DNA from 2 places in the Halomonas sp. I1 genome. Region 2 is predicted to be linked to the other one. Evidence: riboswitches for the same ligand, from Rfam matches in the RefSeq annotation. Region 2 holds a riboswitch; the other holds the start of a gene.

Region 1 (7,649 bases), on a different contig from region 2:
TACGAGCTCGCAGACTTCGTCTTGCATGCCCTGCAGGACGTTGCGTCGATGGGCCGCGGTCATGCGTGACTTGAGCATCGAACAACTCAGAGCCCCGAGTGGATGGCCGCTGTGATCGAGAACAGGGACCGCCAGCCCGGTGTACTCGGGGAGCTGGGAGCCTTCGACGCCCCGTGCGTAGCCGACGCGTCGGGAGCGCTCGATCTCGACGCGGACGTCATCCAGCGAGATCCGATAGTCTCGCTCGAGGCGCTCGGCATTGCGTCGAAGAATGGAGGCACATTCCTGGTCGTCCAGGTGAGCGAGTAGTGCAATGGATGCCTGCCCCACGCCCAGGGGAACGCGACCGCCCGTGGAACGGACGAAGCTGCCTACTGTATATTCGCCGTTCTGGGCTTCCAGGCAGACAGCATTCACGCCATCGGGCGCAAAGAGATAGAAACTGTCGCCGAATTGCTGTGCCAGGGAAAGCAGACGAGGGCGTGTCAGGTCCCGCAATCCGGCGCCATTACCGGCTTGCGAGCCCAGCACGAGAAGTTCATAGCCGAGCAGGTAACGCCCTCTGGTCGGCGCGGGGCGCAAGAACCCCTGCTCCTTGAGGCCCTTCAGCAAGCGGTAGATGGTGGGCCGGCTGAGGGCCAGGCCATCCAGGTAGTCATCGATGCTCGCCCCCCTTTGACCCTGCACGGCGGTGATCTGCAGCACCTGCATGGCATGCATCAGGGTCGAGGGCGCCTGTCCCTTCGGAACGTTTCGGGTCGTCATGGTCGAGTCATCGTTTCTTGCTGAATCCGTCCTTAGGGTAGCGAGATAAAACCATGAGTTCGTCTCGCATGGTGAGATCTTCTTTGGGGCGGGTACATTCTGCCGAGTGTCAGATATCGATGCTGTGGGCGCTTCTGGCCCCATGACATCGGTTCCGCGTCAGGCTATCGACACGAAAACGCCCTATCGCCACGAGTGGCGATAGGGCGCTGTTGCGGGGCCTGCAAATCAGGCGTGTCGCTTGCCCCTATACTTCCTTGTAGAGTTCGGCGCCCTGGTCGCGGAACTTCTCGGCCTGCTCGGCCATGCCGCGCTCCACCGCCGCGCGGTCACCGTCGAGGCCGTTTTCCGCCGCGTAGTCGCGGACCTCCTGGCTGATCTTCATCGAGCAGAACTTGGGGCCGCACATGGAGCAGAAGTGGGCCACCTTGGCGGAGTCCTTGGGCAGGGTCTCGTCGTGGTATTCCCGGGCGGTATCCGGGTCGAGGCCCAGGTTGAACTGGTCCTCCCAGCGGAACTCGAAGCGGGCCTTGGACAGGGCGTTGTCGCGACGCTGGGCGGCCGGGTGGCCCTTGGCCAGGTCGGCGGCATGGGCGGCGATCTTGTAGGTGATGATGCCGGTCTTGACGTCGTCCTTGTTGGGCAGGCCCAGGTGCTCCTTGGGGGTCACGTAGCAGAGCATGGCGCAGCCGTACCAGCCGATCATCGCCGCGCCGATGCCGGAGGTGATGTGGTCGTAGCCGGGCGCGATGTCGGTGGTCAGCGGCCCCAGGGTGTAGAAGGGCGCCTCGTCGCACTCGCGGAGCTGCTTGTCCATGTTCTCCTTGATCAGGTGCATGGGGACGTGGCCGGGACCTTCGATCATCACCTGGACGTCGTGCTGCCAGGCGATGCGGGTCAGTTCGCCCAGGGTCTCGAGTTCGGCGAACTGGGCCTCGTCGTTGGCGTCGGCCACCGAGCCCGGGCGCAGCCCATCGCCCAGCGAGAAGGCGATATCGTACTGCTTGCAGATCTCGCAGATCTCCTCGAAGTGCTCGTAGAGGAAGCTCTCGCGGTGGTGGTAGAGGCACCACTTGGCCATGATCGAGCCGCCGCGGGAGACGATGCCGGTGGTGCGCCTGGCGGTCAGCGGCACGTAGCGCAGCAGCACGCCGGCGTGGATGGTGAAGTAGTCCACGCCCTGTTCGGCCTGCTCGATCAGGGTGTCGCGGAACACCTCCCAGCTCAGGTCCTCGGCCACGCCGTTGACCTTCTCCAGGGCCTGGTAGATGGGCACGGTGCCGATCGGTACCGGGGCATTGCGGATGATCCACTCGCGGGTCTCGTGGATGTTGGCCCCGGTGGACAGATCCATGACGGTGTCTGAGCCCCAGCGGATGCCCCAGGTCATCTTGTCGACCTCGTCCTCGATGGAGGAGGTGACCGCCGAGTTGCCCAGGTTGCCGTTGATCTTCACCAGGAAATTGCGGCCGATGATCATCGGCTCGGATTCCGGGTGGTTGATGTTGCAGGGGATGATGGCGCGGCCGGCGGCGACCTCGTCGCGCACGAACTCGGGCGTGATTTCCTCGGGCAGGCGGGCGCCGAAGCTCTCGCCCGGGTGCTGGTGGCCGAGGATGCGCTCGACCTCCTCGGTACCTGAGTACTGTGCCGAGATGGCTTGTCTACGTTGATTTTCCCGAATGGCGATGAATTCCATCTCCGGGGTGACGATGCCCTGACGGGCATAGTGCAGCTGGGTGACGTTCCTGCCTTCCTTGGCGCGCCGCGGCGTGCGGGTCAGGTCGAAGCGCAGCGGCGCGAGCATCGGGTCGTTGGCGCGACGGCGGCCGTATTCGGAGGTCGGGCCGTCGAGGAACTCGGTGTCGTCGCGCGCCTCGATCCAGCCGCGGCGCAGTTCCGGGAGTCCGCGGCGCAGGTCGATCTCGGCCTCGGGGTCGGTGTAGGGGCCGGAGGTATCGTAGACCAGCAGCGGCGGGTTCTGCTCATCCGGGCCCACGCCGGAGGTGCGGGTCGGTGAGAGGCTGATCTCGCGGAAGGGCACGCGAATATCCGGGCGCGAGCCCTCGACGTAGATCTTGCGTGAGCCGGGCAGGGCCTGGACGGCGGCGTCGTCGACGCGGGCGCTCTCGGCGAGAAAATGATCGGTCTTTGCCATCGGTCGTTCTCCCTTTGCTTGGGGGTGTTATCAGGGAGGACAGCTGGGGAGGACAGGGGCGGCCGGCGCCAGGCGCCGCCGCGTGTCGCTTGATCCCTACGCTGGTCCTAGCCAGTTCAGGTTCAACGGGATCCATGCTGTTTCCGCATGATCTCAGCCGTCTTCAACGGCACCCCGTCAAGCGTGGTGTTGCCCGCCATCGTTAGCGGGCCATATGGCGTCAGTCCGTGCGATCCAGCCCCATCTGCCAGAAGTCGATCTCCAGCCGGGTGGCGTCGCGGAAGATGGTGGCCAGGCGCGCGAAGCGCTCCGGCGTGACCTCCGCCAGCCGGGCATCCAGCCAGGCGACTTCATCTCGCATGGCACCCTGGAAATCGTCGCTTTCGTACATGGCGATCCAGGCGTCGAACGGGTTCTCGTTGCCTCGTACGGTGTCCGGGCGAGCGTTCAGCCAGTTGGCGATCTCGCCATAACCCACCAGACAGGGGGCGAGCGCCACGTGGAGGTCGAGCAGGTCGCCGCGACTGCCGGTGTCCAGTACGTAGCGGGTGTAGGCCAGCGTAGCTCGGGATTCGGGCAGCCTGGCCAGGTCATCCTCGGAAATGCCCCATTCGCGGCAGAACCCCACATGCAGGCCGAGCTCCACGTCGAGAATCGTCTTGAGTCCTTCGAAGGCGTGGCGCAGCTCGGCTAGGTCGTGACTCTTGTAGGCGGCCAGGGCATAGGCTCGGGAGAAGTGGATCAGGAACAGGTAGTCCTGCTGCAGGTAGTGGCGAAAAGCCGGCGGGGCGAGGGTGCCATCGCCGAGGGAGCGGACGAAGTCGTGTTCGATATAGGCGCGCCAGTCCTGCTGGCAGGCGTCGGTCAGGTCGCTGAATCGATAAGCCATCATGTCTCCGATGTCGGGATCCGGATGGCGGGCGAAGCGAAACGAGGAGGGAGGACGGTCGGCATGAGAGGTACCGAGTCCACCGCCTGATTCCCTACGCCGGTTCACGTGCGACGAGGTCGCACCTACCCGGATCAGGTTCCACGGGATCAACGCTGTGTTCATCGCGAACGCGCGTCATCTCAGCCGGCTCAACCGGCACCCCGTCAAGCGAGTGGCCTCAGTCTAGCAGCTTGTTCGGCAAAGAAAAGGCCCTGTCGTTACTTGCCGATGGTCTCTCGACGCCGGGTGGGCAGGCGTCGTTCCCAATCCCGCGAAAACGACTGGAGCGGCATGTCGCGAGGACACTCCGAGGGAGGAGACGCTGGCTCTGCACCGCCGTGTACGGGCGTCGGCCGGGTCAACTCTCTCAGCACGGCAGGCGGTACCGTCTCGCTGGGCACCAGCAGCAGGCCGTATTGGCGCAATCGCCTGCCGATGGTAAGACTGCTGCTCAGGCGGACGAGGGGGGCAGCCAGCATCAGGCCCAGCCATACCGGTGTCAGCCACCAGAAAAAGGTCGGTGCATACCACCAGGTGATCCATGCCCAGCAAGCGCCGGCCAGGGTTCCCGGCCAGGTGTGGCGGAGCGCCTCGCGCCAGGGCAGGGCACGTCCCTCGCGGGACTGCGGATTCCAGGCGACGGTGCGACCGCTCAGCACTTCGATCACGAAGCGGCTGTGAAAGACCATCATCAGCGGGGCGATCAGCATCGCGAACAGGGCTTCAAGCAGCGCGCTTGTCACTAGTCTGGCACGCCCGCCATAGCGTGCCGGATACTGGCGAAGGGCCAGACAGACACCCAGCACCTTGGGCATCAGCAGCATTGCCAGGGTGCCGCCGAGCAGCGGCATGATCAGGTTGGGCGGGGCGATCGGCCAGTCGGGGAAGAGCTGGGCGTTGGAAGTAAAGAAGTTGGGGTCGATCAGGGCACGCATCAGGGCGTCGATGGTGCTGACCACCAGGATCGCCAGCCAGATCAGCGACGACAGGTAGGCCAGGGCGCCGCACAGGAAGTGCACGCGGCTGATCATGTGCAGGCCACTGCCGCCTAGCAGGCGCAGGTGCTGCAGGTTGCCCTGGACCCAGCGGCGATCGCGTTTGGCATAGTCGAGAATATGGCTCGGCATCTCCTCGAAACTGCCGCCAAGATCGGTGCGCATGCGGACCTCCCAGCCGGCTCGCCGCAGCAGGGCCGCCTCGACGAAGTCATGGCTGAGGATGTCGCCGCCGAGTGGCGGGCGACCGGGCAGCTCGGGGAGGCCACAATGCCGGGTGAAGGCGTCGACGCGGATGATGGCATTGTGGCCGAAGTAGTTGGCGGCGTCGGATTGCCAGAAGCTCAGCCCGGTGGCCAGCATCGGCGAGTAGACGGCGGCGGCGAACTGGTTGGCACGACCGAACAGGCTGTCCTGGCGGACCGGAATCGGCACCGTCTGCAGCAGGCCGAGGCGCGGATTGGCTTCCATCTCCGCGATCAGTTCGTGCACCGTGTCGCCGCTCATCACGCTGTCGGCATCGAGCACCAGCATGAAGTCATAGTGTCGTCCCCAGCGCTGGCAGAAGTCGCCGAGATTGCCGGCCTTGCGGCCCGCATTGCTGTCGCGGTGCCGGTAGTGGAGCTGGCAGTGATCGGCGAGGCGGTTCTGCAAGGCTGCCATGGCGGTGCGCTCCCGCGCGATGATCTCGGCGTCGGTGCTGTCGCTGAGCACGAAGGCCTCGATGCGTCGTGCCTCGGTGATCGGCGGCAGATCTCGACAGGTGGCTTCGAGCCCGGCGGACACGCGTTCGACATCCTCGTTGTGGATCGGCATGACCAGGGCGGTACACGAGCGGGCATCGTCAGGCGGTCTGGGAGGCGAGGCCTTGGCCAGGCTCAGGGGGTCACGGCCGGTCAGGGACAGCACGAAACCGATGATACCGCTCCAGAAGGCGATGACGATCCAGCCGAAGGTCACGGTGAACAGCACGAGTATGGCGAGCTCCAACGGTGTCAGGCCGCCGACGTGGAGGATGCGGAACATCGTCCACAAGCCCAGGCCGGTGGTGGCGGCGACCAGCAGGGCGAAGGTGACTCGGCGAGTGCGCCGGAAGGGGATGGGGGCCACGATGGCTCGGGCGTCAGCGGCGCTCATCGGGGTACCAGACATAGTTCCAGGTTTCGGTCAGCGGTTCGCCGTGCAGCGTGAGGGCCAAGCGCATGTCGGCCGGCGTGCCCTCTTCCGGAGTGAGCCGGAAGTTGGCGCGCCAGGTGTCGTCACCGGGCAATCGCTGGACGCGCGGTTCGAGTATCTCGCCGCTGGAGGTGGTCAGCCGGGCCTTCACCGGCTGGTCGGCGTCGAGGTTCTCGAGCGCGGGCCCCTGGAAGTCGACGATGAAATGGCGCTGGCTGGCGGGGGGCGGGTCGTCCTGACCCGGCATCGCTCCCCAGCCCTGCCGGGTGCGGATGACATGGGCGAGTCGCTGTTCGGGGGGCGTGGCACCGAAGGTTTGTAGCCGGTAGCGGAAGGTGCGCGATTGTCCGGCCTCGAGCGGTTGCTCGGGGACCCAGTAGGCGGTGATGTTGTCGTTGGCTTCGCTGTCGGAGGGGATCTCGACCAGCTCGATGTGTCCTTTGCCCCAATCGTCCAGAGGGGTCACCCATTCACTGGGACGCTTTTCGTAGCGAGCCTCGGCATCGAGATAGCCGTCGAAATGTCGAGGCCGCTGGACCAGGCCGAAACCTCGGGGCGAACTGTCCTGAAGACTCGAGAGATGCAGCGTCTCAGGGTTGCTCAGCGGGCGCCAGATCCGTTCGCCATTGCCGGTATGCAGCGCCAGGCCACTGGAATCGTGGACACGCAGGCGGTAATCGTCGGCCGGGTAGCTGGCGATGCCGCCGTGCATGAACATGCTGGTGAGCGGGGCGACGCCGAGTTTGGTGACGTCATCGCGGGCGAAGAGGCGTGCCTCGGTGTCGACCACGGTCTGACTCCCCGGTGCAATAGCGAAGCGGTAGGCACCGGTCAGCGAGGGACTGTCGAGCAGTGCCAGAACGGTCATGCGGGTCGCGTCCGGCTCGGGCTCGATCAGCCAGAACTCGCGAAAGGCCGGGAACTCCTCGCCGTGGGGTTCCGCGGTGTCGATGGCCAGGCCCCGGGTGGAGAGGCCGTAGCCCTGGCCGCGGCCGACCATGCGGAAGTACGAGGCGCCGAGAAAGACCATGAATTCGTCACGGTACTCGCCGCTGTTCAGCGGGTAATGCAGGCGGAAGCCCGCATAGCCCAGGTCACCGAGTTCGAGGTCGGTCAGATCGGCGACATCGTCATCATAGCGGAAGTGTGAAGCGTCGAAGGGCAGGGGGCTTACGTCGCCGTCGGGTCCCACCAGATTGAGAGTGACCGGCCGGTCATAGAGAAACCCCGGATGGAACAGCTGGACCTCGAAGAGGCCCCGGTCCTGCCAGATGGCATGCTCTGGACGAAAGCGTATCTGTCGATACTGATCGTAATCCAGTTCGGCGAGCTCGGGAGGAATCGCCGACGCCGTATCGGCATAGGCTTCCTCGGCCAGGCGTTCGGCCCGGTCGGTGATGGTGTCGTACAGCGCCTCGCTGGACGAGGAGCCGGTGGCGTCCATGGCCACCAGGCTTCCCAGTGCAAGTGCCAGGAGTCGGGTCGGCAACGTCATGTCGCATGTCTCCATAGGGTCCCGCCGGCACATCCCCGCGCAAGCCGGGCCAGGAGGTTCAGGTCATCCCGGAATGTCTTGTGATGTCACGGATGCCTTGTGTGGGGTATCACCCATCATCGAGGGTGT
Region 2 (7,649 bases):
CGCGACGCTTCGAGACCGACATCGATGTCGGCCAGGTGGGCATCAACGTGCCGATCCCGGTGCCGGTGGCCTACTTCAGCTTCACTGGCTCCCGAGCCTCCAAGCTCGGCGATCTGGGCCCCAACGGCAAGCAGGCGATCGCCTTCTGGACCCAGACCAAGACGGTCACCGCCCGCTGGTTCGAGCCGGAAAACGTCTCCAGCGGCATCAACAGCACGATTTCGCTGAGTTGACCCGCCGCGACGATGACGATGCGAACGGCCCCGCCTCTCGCGAGACGGGGCCGTCGTCGTCCTCGATGGGAGGCGCCACTTATCCTTTGGAGGATGCCGTGGAAGCCGTCAGGTCGGCGTCGGGCGCCTCCTCCATGCGACGTCGTTCCTGGTCGAGGATGGCCAGCGCTTGCTCGGAGGTGGTACGCGGGGCCCGGGTCAGCAAGCTGACGAGCACGCCGCCGCCGATCGCCAGCAGCACCGAGGGAATGCTGGGGTTGCCCCAGAAGTCGTTCCAGCCGGCATTGGCGGTGATGGCCAGGGAGGTGGCCGAGGCGGTGACCAGCGAGGCCACTGCGCCCTGCCAGTTGTAGCGCGGCCAGAATCGGCCCAGCAGCCCGCACACGAACATGCCGGCCAGCACCGTCGAGATCATCGTGGTGATGTAGTCGATGACATTGTCCGAGGCCAGCGCGAAGGTCAGGGCCAGGCCGATGGTGACGACCAGTGCGAGGCGTGAGTAGAGCACCACGTGACGGGCCGAGGGTGTTCTGCCGGTGAACAGCACATAGAGGTCACGCATCAGCGTCGAGACCCCGGCGATGGCGTCGGAGCTGGCGCTGGACATGGTCGCCGAGAGACCGGCGACCAGAAGCAGCAGGCCGAGTCCCATCGGCAGCACTTCGGTGGCCAGGAAGGGGAAGGCGAAGTTGCTGTTGTCCAGCGACGGGTTCAGCAAAATCCGCGTGAACCCTCGCCCACTCGGGCAGGGATACAAGCGGGAAGTGCGGTAGCACTGCTGGGTTTGCGGCATTGGGCACGGCGGTATACGCTGAACATACATCCAGTTGTTAATGACGTTCCATGCTGAAGGCCACCAAGATACGTATCTACCCCACGGTCGAGCAGGTGGCGTTTCTGAACCGCCAGTTCGGCGCGGTGCGTTTCTGCTACAACACCGGCCTTCGTATCATGTCCCATCGCTACATGCGCCATGGTCAGTCGTTGAGTGCAAAGCACGACATCAAAAAGCTGCTGCCGGTGGCCAAGAAGTCCCGCAAGTATGGCTGGCTGAAAGAAGCGGATTCCATGGCTCTCCAGCAGTCGTGCATCAATCTCGATCAAGCCTTCCAGCGCTTCTTCGACCCCAAGCAGAAGGCCGGTTATCCGCGCTTCAAGAGCAAGCGGGGCAAGCAGTCCAGCTATCACTGCGTCGGCGTCAATGCCGGCGATAGCTGGATCAAGGTGCCCAAGCTCGGGCCGATCAAGGCCAGGATGCATCGCCAGGTCGAAGGCAGGCTGAAAAGCATCACTCTGACCCGAACGGTCACCGGCAAGCACTACGCCTCGCTGCTCTACGAAACACAACAGGTCGCCCCGGCACTCCTGAAGGATATAGACGCTGCCGGTGTCGTCGGCCTCGACATGGGGTTGTCGCATCTGGCCATTGACTCCACCGGCCGCAAGATCGCCAACCCGCGATTCCTCAGGCAGGCGCAGAAAAACCTCAAGCGCAAACAGCAGGCGCTGTCACGCACGAAGAAGGGCAGTGCCCGCCGGGGCCGGGCACGATTACTCGTCGCCAAGGCGCATGAGCGGGTCGCCAATGCCCGCAACGACTTTCAGCACAAACTCTCTCGACAGATCGTTGACGACAACCAAGCGGTGATCGTTGAGACGCTGAAGGTCCGCAACATGATGAAGAACGCCAAGCTCGCCAAACACATCGGCGATGCGTCATGGCATGCCTTGACTGCCAAGCTGGATTACAAGGCCAGAGAGCAGGGCAAGCATCTGGTCAAGATCGACCCGTGGTTTGCCAGCTCCAGGACTTGCCATGTCTGCCAGCACAAGATGGACGCTATGCCGCTGAGTCTCCGGTCGTGGGAGTGCCCCGCCTGCCACACACAGCACGACCGGGACATCAACGCGGCGCTGAACATCAAGCATCAAGGCATCGTGAAGTTGAAGGCGGAAGGGCTGTCCGTCTCTGCCCACGGAGGCTTGCGTAAGTCCGGCATGTCGCCGGCTGCTGCCTGAGAAGTGGGAAGCCTCGCCTGTGGCGCGTCAGCGCTTAGGGCGGGGAGCAGTCACTCCCCCAGTGGCTGGCGGTTGTCGCCGCCACGATGGGCATCGAGGGTGATCTTGAGCCGGCGCAGCTTGTCGCGGCTTCGATCCTGATGTCGCAGGGCGAGCTCGAGAGCCAGCACATCGATGGCGGCGAGCACGGCATAGCGCGATGCCGAGGGGTGATAGATGAAGTCGGTCTCGCGGGCGGCCACCGGCAGAATCACATCGGCGGTTTCGGCCAGGGGTGAGCCGTTGGCGGTGATCGCCACGACCCGCGCGCCGTACTGGCGGGCGATCTGTGCCGACTCGACGATCTCGGGCGTATAGCCGCTCACCGAGAGAGTGACCACCACATCGTCGGGCTCCAGGGTCGAGGCCACCATGCGTGGCAGCAGCGACTGCGGATAGGCGCTGATGGCATACCCCAGCCTGACCAGACGGAACTGCAGTTCCTGGGCCAGCATGGTGGAGCCGCCGCCGGCGCCGAACACCAGAATCTGGCGGGCGCCGTCGAGCAGTTCGATGGCACCGGCGACGTCGGCCTGTTCCATCAGTTCGCGATTGACGTCGAGTGTCTGGGTCGCGATGTCGTAGACGGCACCGAGTCCGTCGGTATCGCCGGCATCCTGGATGAAGCGTCGACCGGCCGCCAGGGCGTGCGTCAGTCGCCGCTTGAGATCGCGTACATTCTGGCACCCCACCGCCCGGGCGAAGCGGGTCACGCTGGCATCGCTGACGTCGGCGCGTTCGGCGATGGCGCCGATGCTGGCCTCGCTGACGAAATCGATATCGGCGAAGATCAATTCGGCGACCTTCTTTTCGGCGTCACGCAAGCCGGCGAAATCGCTGGTGATGCGTGACAGGATGTCGATGTCCTGAGTCACCGCTGTCTCCTGGCGTGTGATGAATGGCCTTGAGAGGTGTCGTCGTGGTTGCCTGTCGAACAAGGTATGGTATTTTCTAACAAGAAATCAATATCTGTGAAAGTTTTTATCAAGAGGGGTCGTCGGCAAGACGGTGGCTCAAGGCCGAGGCCCCAGGACGAGGAGTGGCGAAATGCGCGAGACGGCATCGAAAATGGGCGACAAGGGAACCCCGGAGGGCGGGCATTCACTGCTGGGGGGTGTGAGCCTGCCGGCGGCGGCGATACAGGCGGCACCACTGGCGCATAACTTGACGTGGATGCAGCGTTTCGCCGAGTCGCATGGTGCCCAGCTGGCGCCGCACGGCAAGACCACCATGACGCCCGCGCTGTTCCGTCGCCAGCTCGAGGCCGGCGCCTGGGGCATCACCCTGGCCACCGCGCCGCAGTGTCGCGCGGCCTTCGCCAGTGGCGTCGTGCGAGTGCTGATGGCCAACCAGTTGGTGGGCCATGCCAACATGGCGATCATCGCCGAATTGCTCGAGGCGGGCGCCGATTTCTTCTGTGTGGTCGATAGTGAGGTCAACGCGCGGGATCTGGGGCATTTCTTCGCCGAACGTGGCTTGACGCTCAAGGTGCTGATCGAACTGGGCGTCGAGGGCGGTCGTACCGGCTGCCGCTCCGTGGAGGCGGTCAGGGAACTGGCGCGGGTCGTCGATGCTGAGCCGGGCCTGGCATTGGCCGGCATGGAAGGCTACGAGGGCGTGGTGCATGCCGAGGATCCGGTGCCGGCGATTCGCGATTATGCCTCTCAGCTGGTCGAGGCGGCCCGCTGCCTGGATGACGAGGGTCGGCTCGCCGTGGACATGCCGATCATCACCGCGTCGGGGTCGGCCTGGTACGACCTGATCGCCGAGGCCTTCGATACGGCCGAGCTGCGTCGACGCTTCACGCCGGTGATTCGTCCTGGCTGCTATGTGGTGCACGATCACGGCATCTACCGCCAGGCCCAGCGCGGCGTGCTGTCGCGGCGTCCCGATCTGCATGAAGGATTGCGGCCGGCGCTCGAGGTCTTCGCCCAGGTGCAGTCATTGCCGGAACCTGGATTGGCGATCGTCGCGCTCGGCAAGCGCGATATCGGCTTCGACCATCTTCCCGAGCCGCTGCGGCGCTATCGGGAAGGCGGTTCGGTGGATGAGGTGCTGAGCGTCGAGGGCTGGGAGATCACCAAGTTGATGGACCAGCATGCCTTCATCCGCCTGCCCGAAGACGCCGACGATGTGCGGATCGGCGATGTGGTGGCCTTCGGTGCCTCGCATCCCTGCCTGACCTTCGACAAGTGGCGGCGGATCTGTCTGGTCGATGAGCGGCTGACCGTGACCGAGATGCTCGAAACGGCATTTTAGGGTCTGTACGAAAATTGCCAGCGCTCGCCGACTTCCAGGACAAGGTCCAGGCGCCCCGGGGCTATCGCCGTTGGATCTGGCGAGGGGCGCCGGGGACAGGTCGAAGAGGGGGTCCGATGCCATGGATGGCATCGGTAGCGCCCAGGGAGGGGTTCACAGCGCCCCCTCGCAGGCCTGTCGACGGATCAGCCCCGAGCGACAAAGCGTAACTGCGATAACCCTGCTAAGCGCCCCGGGGCATTCGTCTTCCGGCGACGAGTATGGCATGCTGTCGGGCGGCCTTTTCGGGCTGCCGTGGAAACGTCGCGTTCGGCGCCGTTTCCCTCACAATTCATCCACTGTCGCCAGGGGAGTCTCGTCATCGACGGGACTGAGAGAGCGCGTGACGCTGACCCTGGAACCTGATCCGGTTCATGCCGGCGGAGGAAGCGCGACATGCCTTACCTGACGTCAGCCGTGCTTGGCGCGGCGCTGCTGTGTTTTGCCTACCTGGGCCTGCGGGCCCGCCGGGCCGATGGCCCCCTCGATGACTATGTGACCGCTAGGAACTCCCAGGGCGCTCAGTCGATCGGTCTTTCCTTCCTGGCCTCGAGCATGGGGGCCTGGATTCTCTTTGCGCCGCCGGAAATCGGCGCCTTCGTGGGACCGGTGGCGCTGGCCGGCTATGCCGTCGGTTCGGCGCTGCCCTTCGTCGTGCTGGGGCTGTATGGCCCGGTGATTCGTCGGCACCTGCCCGAGGGGCGCAGTATCGGCGAGTTCGCCGAGGCGTGCTATGGCGTCGGCGTGCGACGCTGGGTTGCGCTGGTCTCGATTCTCTACATGGCGTGTTTCCTGGCCGCCGAGCTGACGGCCATCGGTGCGATCGCGTCCTTGCTGTCCGAGGTGCCGCCGTCGCTGGTGGTGATCGGCGTGGCCGTCGTCACCCTGGTGTATACGGTACTGGGCGGTTTGCGTGCCAGCCTGGCAACGGATCGCTGGCAGGCCTGGCTGCTGCTCGGGTTGTTGGTGCTGGTTGCCGGTGTGTCCGTATGGCGCCTGCCGCCATTGCCGGCGGAGGCGACGATGCCTTCCACGTCCACCGGCGGGGCGCTATCGGTGGCGTTGACCCTGGTCATCGCGGTGACGGCGGCCAACCTCTTCCACCAGGGCTACTGGCAACGCATCTGGGCGGCCGAGACGAGCCAGGCATTGGGACGAGGCGCCCTGCTGGGCTGTGGCAGTGTTCTGGTGGTGATCATGGCGATCGGTGGCCTCGGCATGCTGGCCGCCATGCAAGGGTTGCCATTGGGTGAGCCGCCGATTCCCTTTTTCGCCCTGCTGACCGAGGCGCCGAGCTGGCTCGGCGTGCCGGCACTGGTGCTGGCCGTCACCCTGGTGGCGTCGAGTGTGGATACCCTGCAGAACGCCATCGCCTCGCTGGTGGTGGCGGGGTCCGGCCGTCGCGGGTTGTCCATCGGCACCGCACGGCTGGTCACCGTGGCCTTGATGGTTCCGGTGGTGGTGATCGCCCTGCAGGGGCTGTCCGTGTTGCGCCTGTTCCTGGTCGCCGACCTGCTGTGCGCGGCCATCGTGGTGCCGGTACTGCTGGGGCTGTGGCGTCGCATGAGCCCGCTGGCTGCGGTGGCCGGCGGGGTCGCCGGCCTGCTGGGCGCGGTGCTGCCGGGCTGGGTGAGCCAGGGTGAGCCGGTGGCTGGCCTCCTGGCGGCGAGTTTCCCGGGGGGCGTGCCGACACTGCCGCCGTTCCTCGGTGCCCTGGTGGCTTCCACCCTGGTCAGCCTGCTGGTTGCCGGCTTTCGGCCCACCACACGCCACCCCCTGACAAGTGAAGGAGACACGCCATGACATCGCGCACCAACTGGCAGACATGGGCCGCCGGCCGGGAAGCGCCCCGCATCACCGACTGGCTGCGCGAGATCAGCGAGCCCGACTGGTCCGCGACCGTGCAACACCCGCTGTTCGATGACCTGGCCTCCGGACGTCTGGAGGGCGCGCGCTTCGCCGCCTACATGGTGCAGGATTACGGGTTCGTGGATCCCTTCACCGCCTTGATCGGCCATGCCATCGGTCATGCGCCGAACATGGAGGACCGCGTGGTGCTGGGGCAGTTCATGGGCATGCTGACCAGTGACGAGAACAGCACCTTCCAGCGGACCTTCGAGGCTTTCGGGGTGTCGGCCCGGACCGAGTACCTGCCGGCGACCCGCGACTTCCGGAAGCTGCTGCGCGATACCGGCACGGGACGCGCGCCTTCCGGCGAAGGGCGCTATGCCGAGATGCTGGCGGTCCTGGTGGTCACCGAATGGCTCTATCTGGATTGGGCGACCCGGATTTCCCGCGCCGAGGGCCTGCATCCGCTGATGGACGAGTGGATCGACCTGCATGACAACCCGGACTTCCGGGCCTTCGTCGACTGGCTGCGCCGTCGTCTGGACGAAGAGGCGGCCGGGCTCGATGACGCCGACTTCTCGCGGATGGCCGAACGCTTCCGCGAGACGGTGGCCAAGGAGCTGGCGTTCCACGACGCCGTCCATCCTCGTCGCTGATCCGGACATCGGCTCGACCGGGTTGCCATGGCGGGCGCGGCCAGCCACCCTCTGAAGGTCAGACTAGCGACCCGAGGAGAGCCCGCATGAGCGATACACCCAGTGACTCACGTCGCCGATATTCCGCCCCGGTGGTGGATGGCATCGGCAAGTCGGCCAGCCGCGCCATGTTGCGCGCGGTCGGTTTTTCCGATGACGACTTCAGCAAGCCGCAGGTGGGCATCGCCTCGACCTGGAGCCAGGTCACGCCCTGCAACAGCCATCTCGCCGAGCTGGCCGACCGGGCCAGTGCCGGCGCCGATGCGGCCGGTGGCAAGGGAGTGGTCTTCAACACCATCACCATTTCCGATGGCATCGCCAACGGTACCGAAGGCATGAAGTATTCGCTGGTGTCGCGAGAGGTGATCGCCGACTCCATCGAGACGGTGGCCGGCTGCGAGGGCTTCGACGGCCTGGTGGCGCTGGGCGGCTGCGACAAGAACATGCCGGGATGCCTGATGGGGCTGGCCCGTCTGAATCGTCCCAGCGTCTTTGTCTATGGCGGGACCATCATGCC

The links. A riboswitch is a leader RNA that binds a small molecule or an ion and turns the genes downstream of it on or off. The one in region 2 is predicted to bind thiamine pyrophosphate.
Region 1: it holds a riboswitch for thiamine pyrophosphate, as region 2 does, so the genes downstream of both, thiC (phosphomethylpyrimidine synthase ThiC) here and RSO41_RS08170 (sodium:solute symporter family transporter) in region 2, are expected to answer to the same signal.

Annotation. Positions count from the first base shown of each region.
Region 1 is NZ_JAVXUS010000003.1:154,790-162,438, reverse strand. Features, by position in the region: gene RSO41_RS06325 (IclR family transcriptional regulator) at 1-765, opposite strand, end outside; gene thiC (phosphomethylpyrimidine synthase ThiC) at 1,013-2,923, opposite strand; TPP riboswitch at 3,000-3,110, opposite strand; gene tenA (thiaminase II) at 3,144-3,812, opposite strand; TPP riboswitch at 3,886-4,028, opposite strand; gene mdoH (glucans biosynthesis glucosyltransferase MdoH) at 4,073-5,986, opposite strand; gene RSO41_RS06305 (glucan biosynthesis protein G) at 5,973-7,520, opposite strand.
Region 2 is NZ_JAVXUS010000005.1:40,241-47,889, forward strand. Features, by position in the region: gene RSO41_RS08145 (CoA-acylating methylmalonate-semialdehyde dehydrogenase) at 1-233, shown strand, start outside; gene RSO41_RS08150 (sodium:solute symporter family transporter) at 313-951, opposite strand; gene RSO41_RS08155 (RNA-guided endonuclease TnpB family protein) at 1,077-2,252, shown strand; gene RSO41_RS08160 (MurR/RpiR family transcriptional regulator) at 2,303-3,166, opposite strand; gene RSO41_RS08165 (amino acid deaminase) at 3,339-4,550, shown strand; TPP riboswitch at 4,887-4,996, shown strand; gene RSO41_RS08170 (sodium:solute symporter family transporter) at 4,986-6,392, shown strand; gene RSO41_RS08175 (TenA family protein) at 6,389-7,093, shown strand; gene ilvD (dihydroxy-acid dehydratase) at 7,180-7,649, shown strand, end outside.